DNA from 3 places in the Caldibacillus debilis DSM 16016 genome. Region 3 is predicted to be linked to each of the others. Evidence: riboswitches for the same ligand, from Rfam matches in the RefSeq annotation. Region 3 holds a riboswitch; each other region holds the start of a gene.
The links. Region 3 has a riboswitch for S-adenosylmethionine ahead of A3EQ_RS0119590 (methionine ABC transporter ATP-binding protein). Riboswitches for the same ligand answer to the same signal wherever they lie in the genome.
Positions count from the first base shown of each region.

Region 1: another riboswitch for S-adenosylmethionine. It lies ahead of metK (methionine adenosyltransferase); the one in region 3 lies ahead of A3EQ_RS0119590 (methionine ABC transporter ATP-binding protein).
Region 2: another riboswitch for S-adenosylmethionine. It lies ahead of A3EQ_RS0117270 (ABC transporter substrate-binding protein); the one in region 3 lies ahead of A3EQ_RS0119590 (methionine ABC transporter ATP-binding protein).

Region 1 is NZ_KB912918.1:36,218-43,586, forward strand. It holds gene A3EQ_RS0119825 (metallophosphoesterase family protein) at 1-185, shown strand, start outside; gene pckA (phosphoenolpyruvate carboxykinase (ATP)) at 755-2,344, opposite strand; gene A3EQ_RS0119835 (ISNCY family transposase) at 2,660-3,991, opposite strand; SAM riboswitch class I at 4,128-4,237, shown strand; gene metK (methionine adenosyltransferase) at 4,399-5,598, shown strand; gene asnB (asparagine synthase (glutamine-hydrolyzing)) at 6,054-7,369, shown strand, end outside.
Region 2 is NZ_KB912915.1:62,131-69,499, reverse strand. It holds gene A3EQ_RS0117280 (tripartite tricarboxylate transporter substrate binding protein) at 1-324, shown strand, start outside; gene A3EQ_RS0117270 (ABC transporter substrate-binding protein) at 840-2,465, opposite strand; SAM riboswitch class I at 2,706-2,811, opposite strand; gene A3EQ_RS0117255 (LOG family protein) at 3,302-3,868, shown strand; gene rpsD (30S ribosomal protein S4) at 4,013-4,615, opposite strand; gene A3EQ_RS21405 (sensor domain-containing diguanylate cyclase) at 5,762-7,369, shown strand, end outside.
Region 3 is NZ_KB912917.1:116,335-123,703, forward strand. It holds gene A3EQ_RS0119575 (M20 family metallopeptidase) at 1-738, opposite strand, end outside; gene A3EQ_RS0119580 (MetQ/NlpA family ABC transporter substrate-binding protein) at 757-1,605, opposite strand; gene A3EQ_RS0119585 (methionine ABC transporter permease) at 1,636-2,298, opposite strand; gene A3EQ_RS0119590 (methionine ABC transporter ATP-binding protein) at 2,288-3,313, opposite strand; SAM riboswitch class I at 3,480-3,592, opposite strand; gene A3EQ_RS0119595 (DUF4085 family protein) at 3,941-5,239, shown strand; gene A3EQ_RS0119600 (LysE family translocator) at 5,397-6,029, opposite strand; gene pdxR (MocR-like pyridoxine biosynthesis transcription factor PdxR) at 6,214-7,369, shown strand, end outside.

The DNA.
Region 1 (7,369 bases), on a different contig from region 3:
AGAAAAAAGTGGTTTTTGGGCATACAGTAACGGTATTCATCCATGGTTTTGCGGATATTTGGTTTTCCGAAGATAAAATAGGGATCGATGGGGGATGTGCTTATGGGTATCAATTAAATTGTCTGGAAATCGGGACCGACCATAAGCTTAAGCAGTATCATGTACCTTGCAGAAGTATTTCATGAGGGTATGACGGAAAGGTTTCGTTTGATAAGGGCAATAAGAATCCGATGCGATGTCTACAGAACTTTTGATTGTCAAACCGCTTTAGGGGATCTAAACCTATTTTGAATGTTTTCATGAATATGCCAATATGTTTGTGGGTTATGGGGGTGTTAAGTTTTGGCCAACGGAGAAATTTTTTCGAAAACCTGTTAGTGAAAAAATTCTAAACTTCTCACCATTTTTCCCGTGCTGAAGATTTTGATCGTTAACTTACCATGCCGCATTTTACATCATAAATTTGAAAATTGAACGGTTGAGGATGATCGGGATAGATCATCCTTTTGATCGTCGTATTCGTCCCCCGGCAAAAGAGCTCGGGTATCCGGTGGTGGACGCGTCATCTCATTCGCCAGGAGCAAATCCGCTGTCCCTTTTCCGGGGCGTCCTTTCCGCCGGAAAGTTGCTAGGATGGGAACAAGAAAGGGAAAAACCCGAGTGCATTGGTGCATGACTCGGGCTGGTTTTATTTGCAAAACCGAGGAAAAATTTCCCCATCCCCTGCCGGGCGGTCCGCTCCGAAGAAGAAAGATCACGGTTGAATGAGCGGTCCGCCTTTTTTGCGGATCTCCTCCGGGATGCCGGCGAATTTATTGAAGTTTTCCATGAATTTGCGGGCCAAATCGGCCGCTTTTTTCTCATAATCTTTTTCGTTTCCCCATTGTTTTTTCGGATTCAGGATTTCGCGAGGCACACCGGGGACGGATGCGGGGATGTGCAAGCCGAAGATCGGATCCTGCACCGTTTCGATCCCCTGCAGCCGATGTTCCAAGATCGCATGGACAATCGCCCGGGTATGGGGCAGACTGATCCGTTTTCCGACCCCGTATTCGCCGCCGATCCACCCCGTATTGACGAGGAAAACCTCCACCCGGTGCTTGTCGATCAGATTTCCCAACATTTCCGCATATTTGAGCGGCGAAAGCGGGAGGAAGGGGGCCCCGTAGCAGGCCGAGAAGGTGGCCTCTGGCGTGGTCACTCCCCGTTCCGTCCCGGCCAGCTTGCTCGTATACCCGCTCAAAAAATGGTACATGGCCTGCTCCCTGGTCAGTTTCGCCACGGGGGGCAAGACGCCGAAGGCGTCGGCCGTAAGGAAGATGATGCTGGACGGATGGCCGGCGACGCTCGGCTTTACGATATTCTTCACCGCTTCGATCGGATAGGCCGCCCGCGTATTTTCCGTGAGGCTGGCATCGTCGTAATCGGGGACCCGTGTCACCGGATCCACGACGACGTTTTCCAATACGGAACCGAAACCGATGGCGCGGAAAATCTGCGGTTCCTTTTCTTCGGACAAATGGATGCATTTCGCATAGCAGCCGCCTTCGATGTTGAAAATCCCTTCATCGGACCATCCGTGTTCGTCGTCTCCGATCAATTTGCGGCGCGGATCGGTGGACAGGGTCGTTTTTCCCGTCCCGGACAGCCCGAAAAACAGGGCCACATCCCCTTGATCCCCGACGTTGGCGGAGCAATGCATGGACAGGATCCCCTGTTCCGGGAGCAGATAGTTCATCACGGTAAAGATGGATTTTTTCATTTCCCCCGCATATTCGGTCCCGCCGATCAAAACGAGGCGGTGTTCAAAGGAAATGATGATGAACGTTTCCGAACGGAGGCCGTCTTCCAGGGGATCGGCCTTGAAATTCGGCGCAAACAAAAGGGTGAAGCGGGCTTCGTGATGTTTCAATTCATTTTCATCGGGGCGGATAAACAGCTGCCGCGCGAACAGGCTGTGCCAGGCGAATTCGGTATACACGTCGATCGGCAGCCGGTATTTCGGGTCGCTTCCCGCAAAGCCTTTAAACAAAAACAATTCCTTATCCTTCAAATAATGGACCATCTTTTTGTACAGATTTAAAAAGCGGGAAGGCGGCAGGGGCTGGTTGACGGTCCCCCAATCGATTTTATCCTTTACCGAGGGCTCCTCCACGATGTATTTGTCTTTCGGGGATCTTCCGGTATATTTCCCGGTCATGACCCTTACGGCCCCCGTCGACGTTAACATGCCTTCCTTCCTTTCCAAGATTTTTTCCACCAATCGGGGGGTGCTCAATTGGACATGAACATTCCCGAAATCTTTCAAGTCCTTCGTCAAATTTGGCCGGCTGACGGTATTCATACAAAACCTTCCTTTTTCATGATTTCGTTAAAAAAGTATAACACATATATGCTATTAGTATATAATATTTCCACGAAAAATGGAATAGGTTTTAACGATGATATTTAAAGACACGGGAATGGGAAAATCGTGTCAAGCGTCAGTGAAAATGTCATACTAACGCGTCAGTGAATTTGTCACATTGATTTATTTTTTTATTCCTTTCACCCTGTGTTTTGAATTTTGGCCTGGACCGCTCATTTCATCAAGGGTAAAGGCCCAAGGGCCTTCGCTTCGCTCACCCTTGATTCATTTGCGGTCCAGGCATGGAAGCCATCAAGGGGTGAAAGGAATTGGAGTCGGTTCTCTCAAACCGTTATAGCCAAATTCAGCCCGTTGTGGTATCCTTGGCTTGGGTAGGAATGGTTTTCGCCAAGGATGATTGGCAGCGGGCTTGTGAGGCGTTCTCACGATGCCCGCCTTTTCTTTTTGCGAAGATTCTTGGCGATCAGGCTTTTGCACTTCTTCCAGCAGGTATTTTTCCCCTTTGTACCAGATAAATCGATCCCCGTTTAGGGTTTCACGGACTTCAACCCGTGTTTTCACGGGAATGGTTTGTTTGGAGTTCTTCGTTACGATCTTGTACGTCTTTCCACCATACGATACGGTTTCGCCAGAACCGACCGTGCGTTTCTCCCGATAGCACAGGATATGATCCAAGGATTGTTCCTCAGCCAAGGGAACAAACGCGCTTTCCGGATCGGCAGGTTGAACCGCAAAGAGATGATTATGTTTACGGATAAGTTCCGGAAGAACCTGATTTGCTTCTTCGATGGTGTTGACATTGCGAAGACGCAATTCCACCACGCAGCGATCCTGTAAGGTTTCAAAGAGGCGTTCGATTCGTCCTTTGGCCTGTGGCGAAAGGGCCTTGATGTGGGTAATCCCCAATTCCTGTAAGACTTGGCCGAACTGGGAGAGCGGAGGGGCTTCACCGGCCAGCTCTTGTTCGATCGACAGGGTTGCTTCTTTTGGCGAACGGAAGATGGTATGCCGGTCGGAGTAAATACTCATCGGGATTCCCTTTTGTTCGATCATCTGTTTGAGGAGAAGCAAATACCCTTCCGTATCCTCCTGAGGACGAAACACGGCAGCCACGATCTCTCCCGTGGCATCGTCAATCGCTGCCAGTAAAGCAAATGGCTTGGCTCGGTCCTCCAACCAGGGATGAAAGCTGGCATCCACTTGAACGAGCATCCCCGCCTGAGGTTTTCTAGGCCTTGGACGATGGGCTTTGGGTGGACGACGCTTTCGCTTCGGCGGGAGGTTGGATTCACAGCGAATTCGGCGAACGGTAGAAGGGCTTATGTGAATACCCTCATGCTGTGCCAACAATTCAGCCAAATGATGATCATTACAGTTGCGATAACGCTCGCTTGTGAGAAGATTACGAATATATTCACGTACTTCATTTGAAAGTGCGTGTGCCGGTTTTCGCCCACGATTTTTATGGATGATTCCGGTTTCTCCCTCCTCCAGGATTCTTTTCTTCAGGCGAAAAACCTGGCGGGTGCTTAATCCTAGTTCATTCGCAGTTTCACGTACAGTCATGAGTCCATGAATATGTTTCAACATCACATTGTAACGCCACAATTCTTTTCTGGTCATCGTAATTTTCTCCTGTCCCATAGTGACATTTTCACTGAAGCGTTACAATATGACAATATCAAAGACGTTTAACAGGGAATGGGAAAATCGTTGACAGGCTAAAGCCGGTGTTGTATGATTGTAACTTGAACGGATACTCTTATTGCGAGTAGGCGGAGGGACTGCCCCGAGGAAGCCCGGCAACCTGCTTATTGACAAATAAGTAAGGTGCTCAACTGAGCAAGGGAATTCCTTGAACGATAAGAGTGAAAGGTAAAATCACACCCTTTCCTCAGCGGAAAGGGATTTTTTTATAACCTTCCATGGGATCCAGGCATAATTTACGGAACTAGGATCGATATTTTCGTGCAAAATATGAAATAAGGTATCCGTGACAGTCAGCAAAGGAACCGGAAGGAGGAATTTTTATGGGAAGAAGATTGTTTACATCAGAGTCGGTCACGGAAGGGCATCCGGACAAAATTTGCGATCAGATCTCCGACGCGATCCTTGACGCCATCATCGCCGAAGATCCCGATGCCCGCGTGGCGGTGGAAACGTCTATTACGACCGGGCTTGTTTTCGTTGCCGGGGAAATTTCCACGTCATCCTATGTGGATATTCCGAAAATCGTTCGGGACACCGTCCGCGAAATCGGTTATACCCGGGCCAAGTTCGGATTTGATGCCGATACATGCGGAATCATCACATCGATTGACGAGCAATCCCCGGATATTGCGATGGGGGTTGACCGAGCCCTGGAAGCCAGGGAAGGGAAGATGACCGACGAGGAAATCGAAGCCATCGGCGCGGGGGATCAGGGATTGATGTTCGGATTTGCATGCAACGAAACGGAAGAGCTGATGCCCCTTCCCATTTCATTGGCCCACAGATTGTCCCGCAGGTTGAGCGTGGTGCGGAAAACGGGGATCCTGCCCTACCTGCGTCCCGATGGAAAAACCCAGGTTACCGTGGAATATGACGGAGAAGGAAAGCCGGTGCGGATCGATACGATCGTGATCTCCGCCCAGCACCATCCGGAAGTGAGCCAGGAGCAGATCAAGCGGGACTTGATGGAACACGTCGTCCGTGCCGTCGTCCCGGAACAAATGCTTGACGGGGAAACGAAATATTTCATCAATCCGACCGGAAGGTTTGTCATCGGCGGTCCGCAGGGAGATGCGGGGCTGACGGGAAGGAAGATCATCGTCGACACTTACGGCGGTTACGCCAGACACGGAGGCGGCGCCTTTTCCGGCAAAGATCCGACGAAGGTGGACCGTTCCGGGGCTTATGCGGCCCGTTACGTGGCGAAAAACATTGTCGCCAGCGGATTGGCGGACAAGTGCGAAGTCCAGTTGGCCTATGCCATCGGCGTCGCCCGGCCGGTGTCCATTTCCGTGGATACCTTCGGCACGGGGAAAGTCAGCGAGGAAGTGCTGGAGGAACTGGTGAGAAGGAATTTTGATTTGCGGCCTGCCGGCATTATCCGGATGCTTGATTTAAGAAGGCCGATTTACAAACAAACGGCGGCCTACGGCCATTTCGGCCGGACGGATCTGGATCTGCCCTGGGAAAGGGTCGACAAGGCGGAATTGTTGAGGGAACAGGCGTTCCGCCGGGCATAAGCGGAAAAAGAAAGGCGTTTGGACGTCTTCGGAAAAAAGGAATCCTATAAAGATTGACATCCGGCCAGGCACAGGCGGAAAGAGGGGCGTTTCTTTTCCGCCGGAAAATGCGGAATCACAAGAAGGGCATGGGCGGCCGGGGAAAAGCGGGGGTATGAATGGCCCCCTTTTTTCTTGGATCGCATGTGCAAAATTTTTCTCGGGATCGGATCCTTCAATCGGCAATAATCGGAACCTTCAACTGGCAAGTAAAAAGAGAAGGCGCCCTGTCATCCCGCAATTTTATTCGACAACCTTTTTTGATACAATAATGGGGTGATCATTCGCGCCGTTTCCCATCCGGATCATTGGTTTTCGGCGTTTCAGGATTTCCCCGTTACGGATTGCTCCTTTTCCACGTCTCATGGAAGTAAATAGGATTTTCGGCATCAGGAAAGGAAAAGAAGGTGAATGGAATGTGCGGATTTATCGGCTGTGTTCATGACCAACCGAAGGAGTTTTCCAACGAAGATCGGGATGCCTTCAAAGAGCGGAACCATCTTTTGACCCACCGCGGTCCCGATGACGAAGGGTATTATTTCGACGAACATGTCCAGTTCGGTTTTCGCCGGCTGAGCATCATCGATCTTGAATCGGGCAGGCAGCCCCTGTCCTATGCCAATGAACGGTATTGGATCATCTTTAACGGGGAAATTTATAACTATATCGAACTGCGGGAAGAATTGCAGGAAAAGGGAATGGAATTTGCCACCGAATCCGATACCGAAGTGATTTTGGCATTGTACGACCATTATAAAGAAAAATCGGTGGATAAATTGCGGGGGATGTTTGCCTTCCTCATCTGGGACAGGGAAGAAAAGCTCCTTTTCGGCGCCCGGGATCCTTTCGGCATCAAGCCGTTGTACTATTATGCGGATCCGGACAAAGGGTGCACCTTTTTTGCCTCGGAAAAGAAGGCGATCCTCCATGCCTTGGAAAATCCGGCGCTCAACGGAAGATCCCTCCAGCAATATTTGACGTTCCAATATGTTCCCGAACCGTATACCATGCATGAAAAGATCGAAAAATTGCTGCCGGGGACTTATTTCAAGAAACGGCCCGGAAAACCTTTGGAAATTTTTACATATTGGAAAGCGGAATTCCGCCCCGCCTTACAGCCGGAGGAAAAATGGGTCGAAGAAATCCGGGAAGCGATGTTCGATTCGGTGAAGGTCCATATGCGGAGCGACGTGCCGGTCGGCTCTTTCCTGTCCGGCGGAATCGATTCGACGATGATCGCGGCGATCGCGAAGGAATTCCATCCGAGGATCCAAACCTTCTCCGTCGGTTTTGAACGGGAGGGCTACAGCGAGATCGACGTGGCCAGAGAGTCGGCGGAAAAGATCGGGGTGGAAAATATCAGTTACGTGATCACGCCGGAAGAATACATGAAGGAATTCCCGAAAATCATGTATTATATGGACGATCCGCTTGCCGATCCCGCCTGCGTGCCCCTCTATTTCGTCGCCAGGGAGGCGCGGAAACATGTGACCGTCGTCCTTTCCGGCGAAGGTTCCGACGAGCTGTTCGGCGGCTACAATATATACCGCGAACCGCAAAGCTTGGCCGTCTTCCAGAAAATCCCCTCCCCGTTGAAAAAGGCGCTGTACTTTTTGTCCCTCCTTTTGCCGGACGGGGTGAAAGGGAAAAGCTTCATCCAGCGGGGAGTGACGCCGCTGGAGGAACGGTACGTCGGCAACGCGAACATCTTTTCCGAAAAGGAAAAAAGGAA
Region 2 (7,369 bases), on a different contig from region 3:
GGAAAGCTGAAGGTGCTGGCCGTCCAGGACGGCAAACGGAGCCCCTTATACCCCGACGTGCCGACGACGGAGGAACTCGGCTTTCACGGCTTGACGGTCAAATGGTGGACCGGGATATCCTTGCCGGCGGGAACGCCCGAGGCGATCGTCAAAAAGTGGGAAGCGGCCGTCGCCAAAATGGAGAAGGACAAAGGCTTTATCGGGCAGCTGGAAAAGATCTATCTCCAGCCGTCCTATTTGCCCTCAGCCGAGTTTAAACGGTCGGCGGAAAGGGAGCTGGACTGGTACGCCGAGCTGGCGGAAGAAACGGGCATTCGCAAGTGATTTTCCGGTTTCTGTTGGATGCGAAAGAGCAATTGAGGCGGCCATGCCGCCTGATTCGCCGGAAATCCGGCCGCCGTTGCCCGAAAGGGAAGGGGATCGCCCGCCCTTTGCCCGCCGCCGGTTTCCAAGGAACCCTGACAAACCGGTTCGAATCATCAAAAAATGGAAAAACACCTCCAGCGGGAGGTGTTTTTCCAAAGTTTGTTGACTGCCGGCGGTGCGGTATTGCGGCAAGCCAAGGTTTGCTGTCGGCCCGCCCGGGCGGGCGCGCCTTCCCCGGATGCGAGGAAGGACATGTTTTAATGCCCCTTTGCGGATTCCGCCAGGGAGCCGGAAAAAGCAGAAGGATGGCGGAAAGCCGCCGGATAAAGGGACTTCATCCCCTTGGGGAAACGGCCGGAAAGGGCCGTCCGGTGGAGACGATCGGTACCGATTTGGAGAGCCGGCGCCCGCCTGCCGCTTTTCGATCCGGGCGTTTTCCCGAAACGGGGGCACCTTAAGGCCGGTGCCGGCCGTTATTTCTCGAGATAGACTTCGGTGAACGAATCGTTCATCGGATGGGCGACAAACCCTTTCACATATTTGGCCTTCGCCAGGGGCGGGGCCGTATGGGCGAGCAAGACCCAAGGCGCATCCCGGAAGACGATTTCCTGGGCCTTTTGATAAAGCTCGATCCGTTCCTTTTGATCGATGGTGACCCTCGCTTTTTCGAGCAGACCGGTTAACTCGTCGCTTTTGTAGAAGGCAATGTTGTTGGCCGGTTTCTTTGTGTTCGTTTTGCTCAAATTCGGATAGAGGAAGTTGTCGGGATCGGCCAAAACGCCCGTCCATCCGAAGAGGGCCATCGGGTGTTCGCCGTTCTTCACTTTGTCCAGGTAGGTGGCCCATTCGAAGGTTTTGATTTCGGCCTCAATGCCGACCTTCTTCAAATCGGCCTGGATCGCTTCCGCCACTTTTAACGGCTGCGGCAAATAAGGCCTCGGATTGCTCATCGCCCACAGTTCGGTCTTGAAGCCGTCAGGGTATCCCGCTTCCGCCAGCAATTGTTTCGCCTTTTCCGGATCGTATGAATAACCCGGAATCCCGTCATTGTATCCCCAAAGGACGGGAGGAAGGGGATTTTTCGCCGGTTCGGCCAATCCGTTAAAGAAGGCGTCGATGATTCCCTGCTTATTGATGGCCATGTTGATGGCCTGGCGGACCTTCACATCATTAAAGGGCGCTTTTTCCGTGTTGAAGGCCAAATAGGAAATGTTAAAGCTCGGCCGTTTGACAAAATCCAGGTTTTGGTCGGACTCGACGGCGTTCTTATCGTCGGGATTGAGCCCGTCCATGATGTCGATATCCCCGGATTTGAGGGCGCTCAAACGGGCGGAATTGTCGGGGATCACCCGGAAGATCAGCTGGTCGAGATAGGGCTTCCCTTCTTCATAATAGTTTTCGTTTTTGGTTAAAACGATCTTGTCGTTGCGGTCCCAGCTCTCGAATTTGAACGGGCCGGTTCCCACCGGATGTTCGCCGTATTTGTCGTCATATTTTTTGATCGCCTCGGGGCTCGATATCCCGAACATGGGAATGGCCAGGTAACTGAGGAACGGGGCGATCTTTTCTTTCAATCGGATCTCGACGGTGTAATCGTCAAGGGCCTTCACATGGACGATTTTATGGTTTTCGTCCCCTTTGAATCCCCCGTAAAGGAAGGTGTAGTAGGTAAAGTCCCCGTCATGGTAAGGGTTGTTCGGATCCATCCAGCGCTCGAAGTTGAAGACGACTGCATCGGCGTTGAAATCCGTGCCGTCATGGAATTTGACCCCTTTGCGCAGATGGATGGTCCATGTCAACCCGTCTTCCGACGTTTCGTAAGAAGTGGCCAGTCTCGGCTTGATGTTTAAATCGGCGTCGTATTCAAAGAGGGTTTCGAAGATGTTGTATGTAACACGGATGGATTCTCCGTCCGTGACGTTGATCGGATCGAGGGAGACGGCGTCCGCTCCCCGGCCGAAGATCAATGTTCCCCCTTTTTCCGGTTTTCCGGTGCCGCCGTTTGCGGCTTTTTCCCCGTCCGTCTTATTGCCGCCGCAGGCGGACAGGACGGATGCGAATAAAAGTAGGATCGTCAATAAGAACGCTGTTTTCTTCATCCTGCATCCTCCTTTTGATTGTCATTTGTTTTTGCACGCCTTTTCCCCGGAGGACTTCCTGCGGACAGACATGCAGCCTGATCTTGCGGTTCGTACGGTTCCGGCGAGGTTCCCAAACCGCTTTTCCCGGCCGGAACATGCCGGTTATTTTCCCGGCGGATCCCCCCTTGATGCGAAAGAAATGAAAAAAAACTTCTTCCGATAAGAAGAAGTTTAGCAAAGAAAACATTGCCTCCCTTCATCTTATCTTCCAGAACAGAAGTTCTGCTGGAATTAGCACCTGGCCGGAATCCGGCTGGTTGCTGAGGCTTCACCGGGCCAGTCCCTCCGCCTCTCTGGATAAGATGAACTTTTGCAAATATTCAATTATGAGAATATCTTAGAAAAATTCCCGTGCTTTTGTCAAGGGAAATTCGAGATCTCTATATTCAGTCCGCCTCCATGCCGCCGAACCAATTGCCGGAAAGGGCGGGAAGAAAGCGAAGGCGGATTTTTTTATTTTCCCGTCGGCGGTATCAATATCCGATGGGGGAACTTGTGCATCGATTGCAGACGGTTCTGCCTCCGTTTCAGGCAGGGCCGATCGGCCCTTCGGTTCAGGCGCGGCGGCGCGCCGGCCTTTACATGCATTCCCGGCGAAAGCTATAATTGTGGGGATGGCAAAAAAGAGCGCCGTGGAAAAGCCGTAAACGGAGGTTTTCCGGCGGAAGGGGGATGCCGGACCGGATGCCCGATGGGCATCGGCATTTTGCCGGCAAAACGGGGAAAGTGTCCGGAGACCGCCGGTTCCCGGCTTTTCGGGCGGATCGCGCAAGGGGGTTCGGGAGATGAATAACATCCAATCCATTTGCATATTTTGCGGTTCGAATTTCGGGAACGACCCGGAATACAGGAGGGCGGCCAGGGATCTCGGAAAATTCCTTGCCGACCGGGGGATATCCATGGTTTACGGCGGCGGCAAGGCGGGCCTGATGGGGGAGATCGCCGATGCGGTTTTGCGCAATCAGGGCCGGGTGATCGGGATCATACCCGAATTTTTGCGAAAGAAAGAGTTGGCCCACGAGGGCGTCAGTGAACTCTTCATTACGGACACCATGCATGACCGCAAAGCCAAAATGCACGAATTGGCCGACGGCTATATCGCCTTGCCGGGAGGCTACGGGACCTATGAAGAAATTTTTGAAGCCCTCTCCTGGCTGCAGATCGGCATGCACAAAAAGCCGATCGGCCTGTTCAACGTCAACGGTTTCTTCGATCCTTTGATTCGGATGCTGGAACACACGGTGGAAAAGGGATTCGCCAAGCCTGAAAATTTGGAGTTATTGATCACCGCCGGCGATGCGGAAACCCTTTTTCGCCGGATGGAGCGGTTCGAACCCCGTCTCGTTCATAAATGGGCATGATCCCGGGAAAGGCGAGCTCCGGCAAACCGGCCCGTGGACATGGAAGAGATGTCGCGGCCTTCTCGCCTGTATGAAAAAGCCCCGGATTCCCTTGTTTCCAAGGGATCCGGGGCTTTTAAGCAGCCTTTCCCGCGCGGAAGCCGATCAGCGGGAGTAGAACTCGACGATCAGGGATTCGTTGATTTCCGCCGGAAGTTCCGAACGTTCCGGGTAACGGGTATAGGTGCCTTCCATTTTTTCCGGATCGAAGGTTAAATATTCCGGAATGAAGTTGGTTAATTCAATGGCCTCTTTAATGATTTGCAGGTTTCTCGATTTTTCGCGGACGCCGATCGTTTGACCGGGTTTCACGAGATAAGAGGGGATGTTGACGCGTCTTCCGTCAACCAGGATATGGCCGTGGGTCACCAATTGCCGGGCTTGCCGGCGGGTGCGGGCGAGGCCCAGCCGGTACACCAGGTTGTCCAGGCGGGATTCCAGCAAGATCAGGAAGTTTTCGCCGTGGACCCCTTTCATTTTCCCGGCTTTTTCAAAAGTGTTGCGGAATTGGCGTTCGTTTATCCCGTACATGTGGCGGAGTTTTTGTTTTTCCTGCAATTGGAGGCCGTATTCGGAAAGCTTTTTCCGTTGATTGGGTCCGTGTTGTCCCGGAGGATACGGACGTCTTTCCAGTTCTTTACCCGTTCCGCTTAACGAAATCCCGAGCCGGCGGGAAATCTTCCAAGTCGGTCCTGTATAACGGGACATTGAAGTTCCTCCTTATAAAAGTTAGTCGGTAAAATAAAACAGTTGCGTACATCGTTTATCGCCATTTTGTTTTCATGTACCTTCGCCCCAGCAGCTGAGGGTTACGCGGTACAACTCCGGCAAGGAGCAACAAAATGGGCGGATAAACATGTACACATAGGCTGCCATATTTTACACAAAGTCTATTATATGGAATTGCAACAATGAAGTCAACAAAAGAATGGGAAATGTTTATGGCAAGATTTTCACGGTGCATTGGGCCGCATCCGGTTCAGGGGCCGTTCGAATGTCGGACCCCGGGAGCGATGATGGACATTTTTCCCGCGGTGATGGACGTTTTTTCCGGGATGACGGTTATTTTTCTTTCATGTCGGACAAATTTTTTTCCATATTGAACATAAATTTTAAAATGATGAAACGATCGCTGAAAATGCCGGACAATCCCAACTGTTGTTGGACGATTATTTTCAGATGTCAAACAGTCCGGATGAGATGATGGACCGTCCGTCGTGAAATCCAAAACTAATGTTGAACGTTTTCTCCAAGATATTGGACAAACGAAATCGTTGATTGAACATTTAAGTAATAATGTTGAACATTTTTCCTTGGATGTTGAACCATCCGCGCCTGATGGAAAAAAGGAATGTTGGGCATTCCGGGCCGAAAAACCGAATGTTGGCATGCTGCACTAAGTCTTTAATATTTAGGGAAGGTCCCGCTTCAAGGCGGACGGGGTTTTTGCGGCTATGTTGAACAAGATTTCTATGTCGGATGGTTCGGGCGGCGGAACGTGAAAACCGGAAGGGCATGATTCGGAAAGGGAACGGACCGGATGTCCGGCCGCCTGCCGGTTTTTTTCGGGGCGGCCGATGGGGGGAGTTTTTCCGCCGGCCCAAATTTGGGACCGGAAGCCGCCTTGGGACGAATTTTTAATTTTTGCGGCGGGCAAAAGTTAAAAAAACATTTAAAAATTGAATCAACAAATGCGTTTTTATGCTATAATGAATACATACGGATGAAAAATATGGAAATTCGTCCAAAAATGTTAATCCTTGCTAAAATAATCGCAGAGTTCCTCCGGAAACGGGGAAAACTTTGCGTAATTTTTTGATTATTTCGATCATAACGCAGACAGGTGAGATTGGAATGAATGCCCAGGAAGAGCAGTTGCTTTACGGATTGAAAAGCGAGCTTCTCGGGATCATGTATGAATGCAGACCGGAGAGCGTCCTTCATGACGATATGAATATACTGGCCGAAACGCTTTGCAAACATCTCGGAGCGGAGCGGATCCGCTTTTTGCTCCGGCTGTCCGCCTTTGAGACGGAAGAGATCGCCGTCCTCCTGAAACCCCCGGAAATATTCTCCTTCATCGACGATTGGGACGAAATGAAGCACCGGCTGCGGGAAGACGGCCGCGGCGTCTTCGTCCGGATCGGCGAAGGGGCGTTTCCCCCTTACAAAACCGGCATTCTTTTAAGAAACGGAACCCGGGATCCGATCGGTTGCATCCTTTTGGACCGGATTTCCTTGGCGGAATGTCCTTCCGCCGAATGGTGGGAGCAGTTTTCCTTGACCGTGTCCCAATTTTTGGTGAAGCTCTTTTCCTTTAAATCCGTTTGCGTCAAGGAGATTTGGAATGAGAAATTGCTCCGCGTGACGATGAAAATCCATTCCTCCATGGATATCGGGGAAGTTTTGCAAGAAATGGTGGAATTTTTGAAGGAACTGTACCCCGCCTTTTCCTATCATCTGTTGTTGTCCAACGACAACGATTGCGGGCATTTGCCGGTGCAATTGTTGAACTATAACGATCTGGAAGCCTTGTCGATGAAAGCGTATGTGACGGGGCAGGTATGCATGGAGGAAGGGAAAGACGGGAACACCCTTTATTTTCCGTTAAAAGGAAAACAAGGGGTTTACGGGATTTTGCAAATCGGCAATGTCCGGATGGAACGGATCCCGAAAACGATGGTGGAATTCATTTCCATTTTGGCCAATACGGCGGGGAACGCGATGGAAAACGCCCATCTGTACCAGCAGTCGAACCAGCTTGTCCGGGAGCTGAAGCTGGTGACGAAGGTATCCCATCAATTGAATTCCCGCCTGTCCCTCGATGACCGGACCCATTACATGATCAGCCAGCTGAAATCTTCGCTCCGGGCGGAAGAAGCGGCCTTTGTGCTCCTCAAAGGAAAAAATCCCCATGTTTTGCAGGGGAGCACCCCGTTTTTTTTCGGCGAGGAAAGCGCCTTTTATTTGCGGTTTCTGCAGGATCATTTCTCTTCCAACCGCGAACCTTTGTTTATCGGCGATTTTTCCGAACATCAAAAGGACAGGCGCCATCGGTTTCTTTCGCTGATGGCCGTGCCGATGGAACAGGAAGATGAAATATGGGGATTTGCCGTCGCCCTCCATCATGAGCCTTATTTTTTTTCGTTTAAAACCTTCAAGCTTTTTCAGACGCTGACCCAGCATTCTTCTTTGGCGATCGCCAATTCCCTGCTCCGGGAAGAGCTGGAGTGGCTCGTGATCACCGATTACAGCACGAAATTGTACAACCGGAATTATTTGGATCAGGTGCTGGAAAAATCGATGGCCGAGGACTTGGAAGGGACGTTCATCTTAATCGATATCGACAATTTTAAGTTCGTGAACGACACTTACGGCCATCATGTCGGCGATCGGGTGCTGATCCAGCTGGCGGGGATCATAAAAGACAATTTGACGGATCGGGAAATCAGCGCCCGGTGG
Region 3 (7,369 bases):
AAAGAAGCGGGCGGAGGCATAATCCGGGATGATGTTCGGGGCATCGCCGCCATGGGTGATGATCCCGTGGATGCGGATATCCCGCGGAAGCTGCTGCCGCAGCGCGTTGATCCCGTTGAATAACAGGATCACCGCATCGAGGGCATTGATCCCCTGCTCCGGGGCGCCGGAGGCATGGGCGGCTTTTCCGAAGAAGTGGAAATCCAAAGGATCGACGGCAAGCGTCCGGGCGGAAAGGCTCGTTTTCCCGCTGGGGTGGATCATCAAAGCCACATCGATGTCTTTTAATAAACCGTGTTTGACAAAGCTGCCCTTTGCCGAACCGTTCGGTCCCCCTTCCTCCGCCGGGGTGCCGAAGACGAAAACTTCCCCGCCCGTTTCATGAATGACTTCCGCTACGGCGATGGCCGCCGCCACGCTCGTCGTCCCGATCAAATTATGCCCGCACGCGTGCCCGAGTCCCGGCAGCGCATCATACTCGGCAAGAAAGGCGATTTTCGGGCCGTCGATATGGGAAGGCTTCCTCGCGACAAAGGCCGTCTCATGGCCGGCAACGTTTGTCGTGACCTCAAAACCGGCCTTTTTCAGAAGATCGGTCAACCTTTCCGATGCGAAAAATTCCTGATTTCCGATTTCCGGATGATCATGAATCTCATGGCTCGTTTGAATATACAGTTCCCTTCCGTTTTCGATGCTTTCCTCGATCCGCTTCCTTTGAAGCTGCAAATCAACCGGCACGCCAATTCCCCCCGCTTTTTATTTGATGATGTCTTCCAGTTCTTCAATCGGAATGTCGACCACGACGGAACCGCCGTTCGTATCCTTTTTGATCGCCTCGACCACTTCAGGATCATGGTAGATCTCGACAATCTTTTTGAATGTTTGATTGTCTTTGTCTTCCGCCCGGGCGGCAAAAACATTGATATACGGCTGCGCCGCCGGATCATTCGGATCTTCCAGGAAGATGGCGTCTTTATTCGGAACGAATCCGGCCTGCCCGGCAATCCCGTTATTGATCACGGACGCGGCCACATCCGGAAGCACCCTCGGCGTTTGTTGGGCCACCATCGGAATGATCTCCAATTTTTTGGGATTTTCCTTGATTCCGCTCAAATCGCCGAACAAGCCGAAATCCTCCTTCAGCTTGATCAATCCGGCCGACTGAAGCAGCTTCAAAGCCCTCGCCTGGTTCGAGGGATCATCGGGGATGGCGATTTTCGCCTTGTCGGGGATTTCGGAGACGTCCTTATATTTCTCGGAATAAATGCCCATCGGCGCGATGACCGTGGTCCCGATCGGCACGATATCCAGATGATGTTCTTCCTTGAATTGATTCAAAAAGGCGATGTGCTGGAACGCATTCAAATCGATTTCCTTGTCCGCCAGCGCCTGGTTCGGCAGCGTGTAATCGGAAAATTCAACCAGCTCGATGGTGATGCCTTCCTTCGCCGCCTTTTCCTTGATGATGTCCCAGACCTGGCCGTCGGTCCCCGTCACCCCGATTTTTACCACCTTTTTTTCATCGGAAGCCGTCTCGCCCTTGCACGCCGAAAGTAAAGCGAAAAGAAGTACCGCAATCAACGATAAGCCTATTTTTTTGTACATTCTGTTTCCTCCTTGAATGCCAAATTTTTTCTATCGACGCAAAAAAATCCTCGAAAGATAATTCCCGATCAATTGTGCGATCTGCACCAAGAGAATGAGGATAACGACGGTGACGATCATGACGGAGGTATCAAACCGCTGATACCCGTAGGTCATCGCCAGGTTGCCCAAACCGCCGCCGCCGACCGTTCCCGCCATCGCCGAGAAATCGATCAAGCCGATGGTGACAAAGGTCAAGCCTAAAATCAGCGGTCCGATCGCTTCCGGGATGATGATTTCAAAAATGATCCGGAAGGGTCCGGCGCCCATCGCCTTGGCCGCTTCGATAATCCCCGGGTCGATGGAGACGAGATTATTTTCCACCACCCTGGCCACCGAAAAGGAGGCGGCGATCGTCATGGGGAAAATCGCGGCAGCCGTCCCGATGGTCGTCCCGATCACCGCCCGGGTCAACGGGGCGATGGCGACCAAAAAGATGATGAACGGGATGGGACGGACGATGTTGATGATAATGTTTAAAAAGGAATAGATGAACCGATTTTCAAAAACATTCCCTTTTCGGGTGACATATAAAAGCAGCCCCATCAAGATTCCGATAATGGACGAAAATAGCAAGGTAAAAACGACCATCGTAATCGTCTGGCCGGTCGCCTCGACAATCCGCGGCCAAAACGTGGACCAATCAACCCGCATCGGACAGGACCTCCTTTACTTGCACAACTTTTTTCAGTTCTTCGATGACCCTTTTCACTTCCTGTCCATCGCCTATGATTTCGACAATCAGATTCCCGAATAATTGCCCCTGCAGTTCGCTGATATTTCCGTTCAAAATGTTGACATCCACATTGTATCGCTTTGAAATCCTCGATAAGATCGGCTGTTTTGTCGCATCGCCCTTGAACGTCAGGCGGTACAGATGGTTCGTTCCGTTCCGCTTCAGTTCCTCGAGCAAGGATTCGGAAAGGGAATCGTGGATCACCGAACGGATGAAGTTTTTCGTCGTCCGGGTTTTCGGGCTGGTGAAAATATCCAGGACGGAGCCTTCTTCGATGATCCGTCCCTCCTCCATCACGGCGACCCGATCGCAAATCTTGCGGATGACATGCATCTCATGGGTGATCAATAGGATGGTCACATTCAACTCCCGGTTCACTTTTTTTAACAGATTCAGAATGTCGTTGGTGGTTTCCGGATCGAGGGCCGAAGTCGGTTCGTCACAAATCAGAATTTTTGGGGAAGTGGCCAGGGCCCTCGCAATGCCCACCCTTTGCTTCTGGCCTCCCGACAGCTGCTCGGGATAATCGCCCGCTTTATCCTCGAGTCCGACGAACCGGAGCAGTTCCCAAACGATCCGTTTCCTTTCCTCCTTCGGGACCTGTGCGATTTTTAAGGGATATTCCACATTTCCAAAAACTGTCCGGGAATTGAACAAATTAAAATTTTGGAAGATCATTCCGATATTTTGCCGCAATTTACGCAGTTCCTTGGTGGACAGTTTGGTGATCTCCTGCCGGTTCACGAAGATCTTCCCGGAAGTCGGTTTTTCCAACAGATTGACCAGGCGGAGGAGGGTGCTTTTTCCGGCGCCGCTGAAGCCGATGATGCCGAAGATTTCTCCCTCTTTGACGGTCAGGCTTACATCTTTGACGGCCGCGACTTCCCGGTCCTTGGTCTGAAATACCTTGGTGACATTTTCAAAAGTGATCATCGAGCACCTCCAATAAATACGAGTAAATGGATATGAAAACTCGGTTTAAGAGACGAATCGAAATTTCCCCGCATCCCCTCCTTTTCGGATAAATGAAAACCCCCCTCATCTTACCTCCAGGAAGATAAGATGAGAGGGGTCATGCGTTCGCAAAACTCCGTCTCATTTCTTATCTTCCAAGCCGTCCAGACGACTTGCTGGAATTGGCACAGTGCTTTCATGCGAAAGCCCGCTGCCGAGGTTTCATCGGGCCAGTCCCTCCACCTCTCTGGATAAGAAATGACGAGGAAAATATGTAATTTTTATGTATGATTGTATAGTAATATGAATGTTTGAAAATGTCAATATGCGAGTTTTTCCTGACGATCAGTCTGCCAAGGAGCAGCCCTCTTTTTCATTAATTGTTGCTTTCTTTCCTGCCGCGCTTACGCCTGGTTCCCCCTTCATAGGCGTGCGTCTTCGATCACTCACCTATTGAAGGGGATAAGTTTTGCCCACAAATATTTTACGCATACTTTTTTTGACAGCCCGTCGGAACCGTCCCGGCAGAAAAAGGGTTGACCAAAATCCTCTCCGTCTTTCATAATCAAAGTAATCAACAATCCGAACGAAAAGGAGACTCGTCCGATGAAATTTTTTTCGAAAAAATGGTATGAAACTATGCAGGATCCCCATCTTTTGACCTTCCCCGAATCCGATGAAGAATGGGCGGATTTCATCCGCGGTTTCGAAGAAGAAAGCGAGGATTTCCGCGCCTATTTGCGGGGAGAGCTGGAATCCATTAAAGACCGGCTGCTGCAGATCCTCCCCGAAACCTTCCACCCCTATGTGCTGGACGGGACGATCAATCAGCCCGAACTCCCGAAACGGGTCCGGGACGAGGTTTTGGCCTGGCTGAAAGAAAAACAGGAAGAAGCGGAAAAGATGATCGACGCGGCCGGGGAATACAAGGAAAAAATCCGCGGGCAGTTGCCGGAAGGTTTGGCGGAAATCGCGGACGCCGGGCTCCATGATGCCCAAATCCGTTTCATCCGCCGCGGGGAGGACGTTTTGCGGCTCACCCTGGACGGATCCGGCAGTTTCAGTTACGGCGAGGCCGCCGTGATCGAAATATCGGGGATCAAGGAGGAAAGATCCGAATTCCCATTGGCTCCCGGCATGTATTGGCTGTACGAGGAGACGGACGTGGAAAGGGACGGGTTCCGGCTTGGGGTCCTGTTCGATTCCCCGATGACGGAATGGGAAATCACCGCAACCGATTTCCGGATCCGCCATTTTTACCGAAACGAAGAACATCCCGGATGGGCGGATGAAGACGGTCCGGCCGGGGCATCGGACGGCGAATGGAAAAAGGCGGAACGGCGCCTCGGGTTCCGCTTTCCCCAGGCTTTCCGGGAACTGATGAACAGGCAAAACGGCGGACGGATCGACCATCCCTTTTTCCTCCTTCCGGACCGGGCGGTGGAAATTACCCGGATTTTGCCGCTGGAAGAGTTGGCGGAACAAGGCGGCGTCATCCCTTTTGCGGCTTGCGCCATCGGTTCGGTCGCCTTCCTCCGGGAAACCGGTCAGATCGTTTATGTGGCGGAAGACGGAGAACCGCGGCCATTGGCGGATTCTTTCGAAGAATGGACCCGGCTTTTGCTGAGCGGGGAATTTGTTGAGGCGGAAGACCCGCTTTCCGACCCGCTCCCGCCGGAAGAATTGGAAGCCGCCCTTTTCAGCGGGGATTTGGGGCTCGCCGTCCGGGCATGGAATACGATCGCCGAACGGCCGGAAGAACACGTGCCGCTCATCAAAAAGGCGCTGCCCCATTTTATCAACCATGAGGACATGCAACTGGGACAAATCGGAGAATTGTTCGCCGGCCATTTCGTGGCCGAAGGCATCATCACCGAAGAATTCTTGGAATCAATCAAAAGATGAACGGATAAAACCGGCGGGCCGCCTCCGATGCCGAGGAAGCCCGCCGGATTTTTACAGGGGATGAAGCGCCAAAGGGCCATTCCCGCGCCTTCCTCCCGGACCTTTCTCACCCGAATCGATTCAAGATCTCTTGCCTGCCCTCGAAAAGAACAAAACCCTATAAATCATTGATCCCCTTGAAAAACTCATAAGCAAAGAATAAGGAAAAGCCCACCAACAGGCATCCCGCGATGGTGGAAACCCATTTGATGAACGTCCGATTTACGATTTTTCGTGCCCCTGCCACGATGGACATGAAAATAAGATCATGGAGCAAAATCCCCGTTAAAATTCCCGAGGCCACGGCAAAAAAACCGGTTTTTTCCGAAGCATGAAAAGAATGGGTTAAAACCGTTCCGAATACGCCGAGCCAAAACACGACGCTTCCCGGCGAAATGGCGACCAAAAATCCATTCCAATAGGATGATTTCAATGATTTTTTTATTTTTTCATTTCCCAAACGGATATCCTTATCCGCATTTTTGATGCTGTCGATCCCGATATACAATAAAATGAGGGAGCCGAACAGCCACATTAAGGTTTGGACGGCGGGCACGGCCAGAACGGACGCGAAGCCAAAATAAAGAAGGGTAATCAAGATCAAATCCACCGTCATCCCGCCCAGTCCGACAAACCATCCATGGAAAAACCCGTTTTTCAAGCCTTGTTTCGTCATTTCGATGGTCACCGCCCCGACGGGAAGGGCGATGGATAAACCTAACAATACGTGGGTGAAGAAAAGCGCAAACATCCGACCCCTCCAACCTTGCCGGATCAACCGGCCGCTTTGAATCCCTGGAACCGCTATTGCAAACGACGGGATTACTCCAGCCATTGGCATTTGATAAAATTAATATAATCTCAAATTAACCCCAACAAAAGGTACAGTTTTTGAAAATCATATAGGGACAGATTGGAATGCGGGTGGTCACCACATGTTTGAAATCACGCCAACCTTTGACGAAAACGCGGATAAACCCCTATATTTCCAACTTTATGATTACATCCGGGGAGAAATGGAAGCGGGACGGATTCCCCCCAACACCCGGTTGCCGTCCATCCGGAAACTGGCCCGGCATCTGGGAGTCAGCAAAAACACGGTGGAAGCCGCCTATCAACAATTAATGGCGGAAGGGTACATGATCAGCAAACCGAAAAGCGGGTATTATGCAGCCGAAATGGAAGATCGGCCGTCCGCCGCCATCCATTCGCACAAGAAGATTTCTTTATTCGACCAGAGGAACCGGCATATGCCAGCCAAAACCGATATCCGGATTGATTTTCGGCACGGGAATATTGATCGGGAAAGTTTTCCCATTGCGGTATGGAAAAAGTTAAGCAATCAAGTGATGCGGGAAAAGGAAATTTTTTCCTATGGAGAGCCGCAGGGAGAGCCCGAATTTCGCCTCGAACTTGCGAAATACTTGTATCAATCGCGGGGAGTGGTATGTTCTCCCGATCAGATCATCATCGGCGGAGGAATCCAGCAGCTGCTCAGCCTCCTCTGTTTAATCATCGGGGCAAAACGCCATCCGATCGCTTTTGAAAATCCGGGTTATGATGGGGCGAGGGAAATCTTTCTCCATCACGGCTTTCCGGTCATCCCCATTGAGGTGAATCGGCAAGGCATTCATCTGGAAAAACTGGAAAAAAGTGAAGCTCGTTTCGTGTATGTTACCCCTTCGCACCAATTTCCCCTTGGATTCATTATGCCCGTCGCCAGCCGCATCAAGCTGATCCGGTGGGCGGAGCGGGCAAACGGATATATCATTGAAGACGATTACGACAGCGAATTTCGGTATAAAGGGAAACCGATCCCGGCTTTGCAAGGATTGGATCCCCACGGCCGGGTCATCTATTTGGGCACGTTTTCCAAATCGCTATTGCCTTCCGTTCGCATCGCCTACATGATCTTGCCGAAACCGTTGATGACGAAGTATAAAATGAATTTTTCCATATATGAGCAGCCTGTTTCAAAAATTCATCAAAAGACCCTTTACCTATTTATGCGTGAAGGCTATTGGGAAAAGCATCTCCGGAAAATGAGGCATGTTTATCAGAAAAAACATATGATGCTGATCCGGACGATTC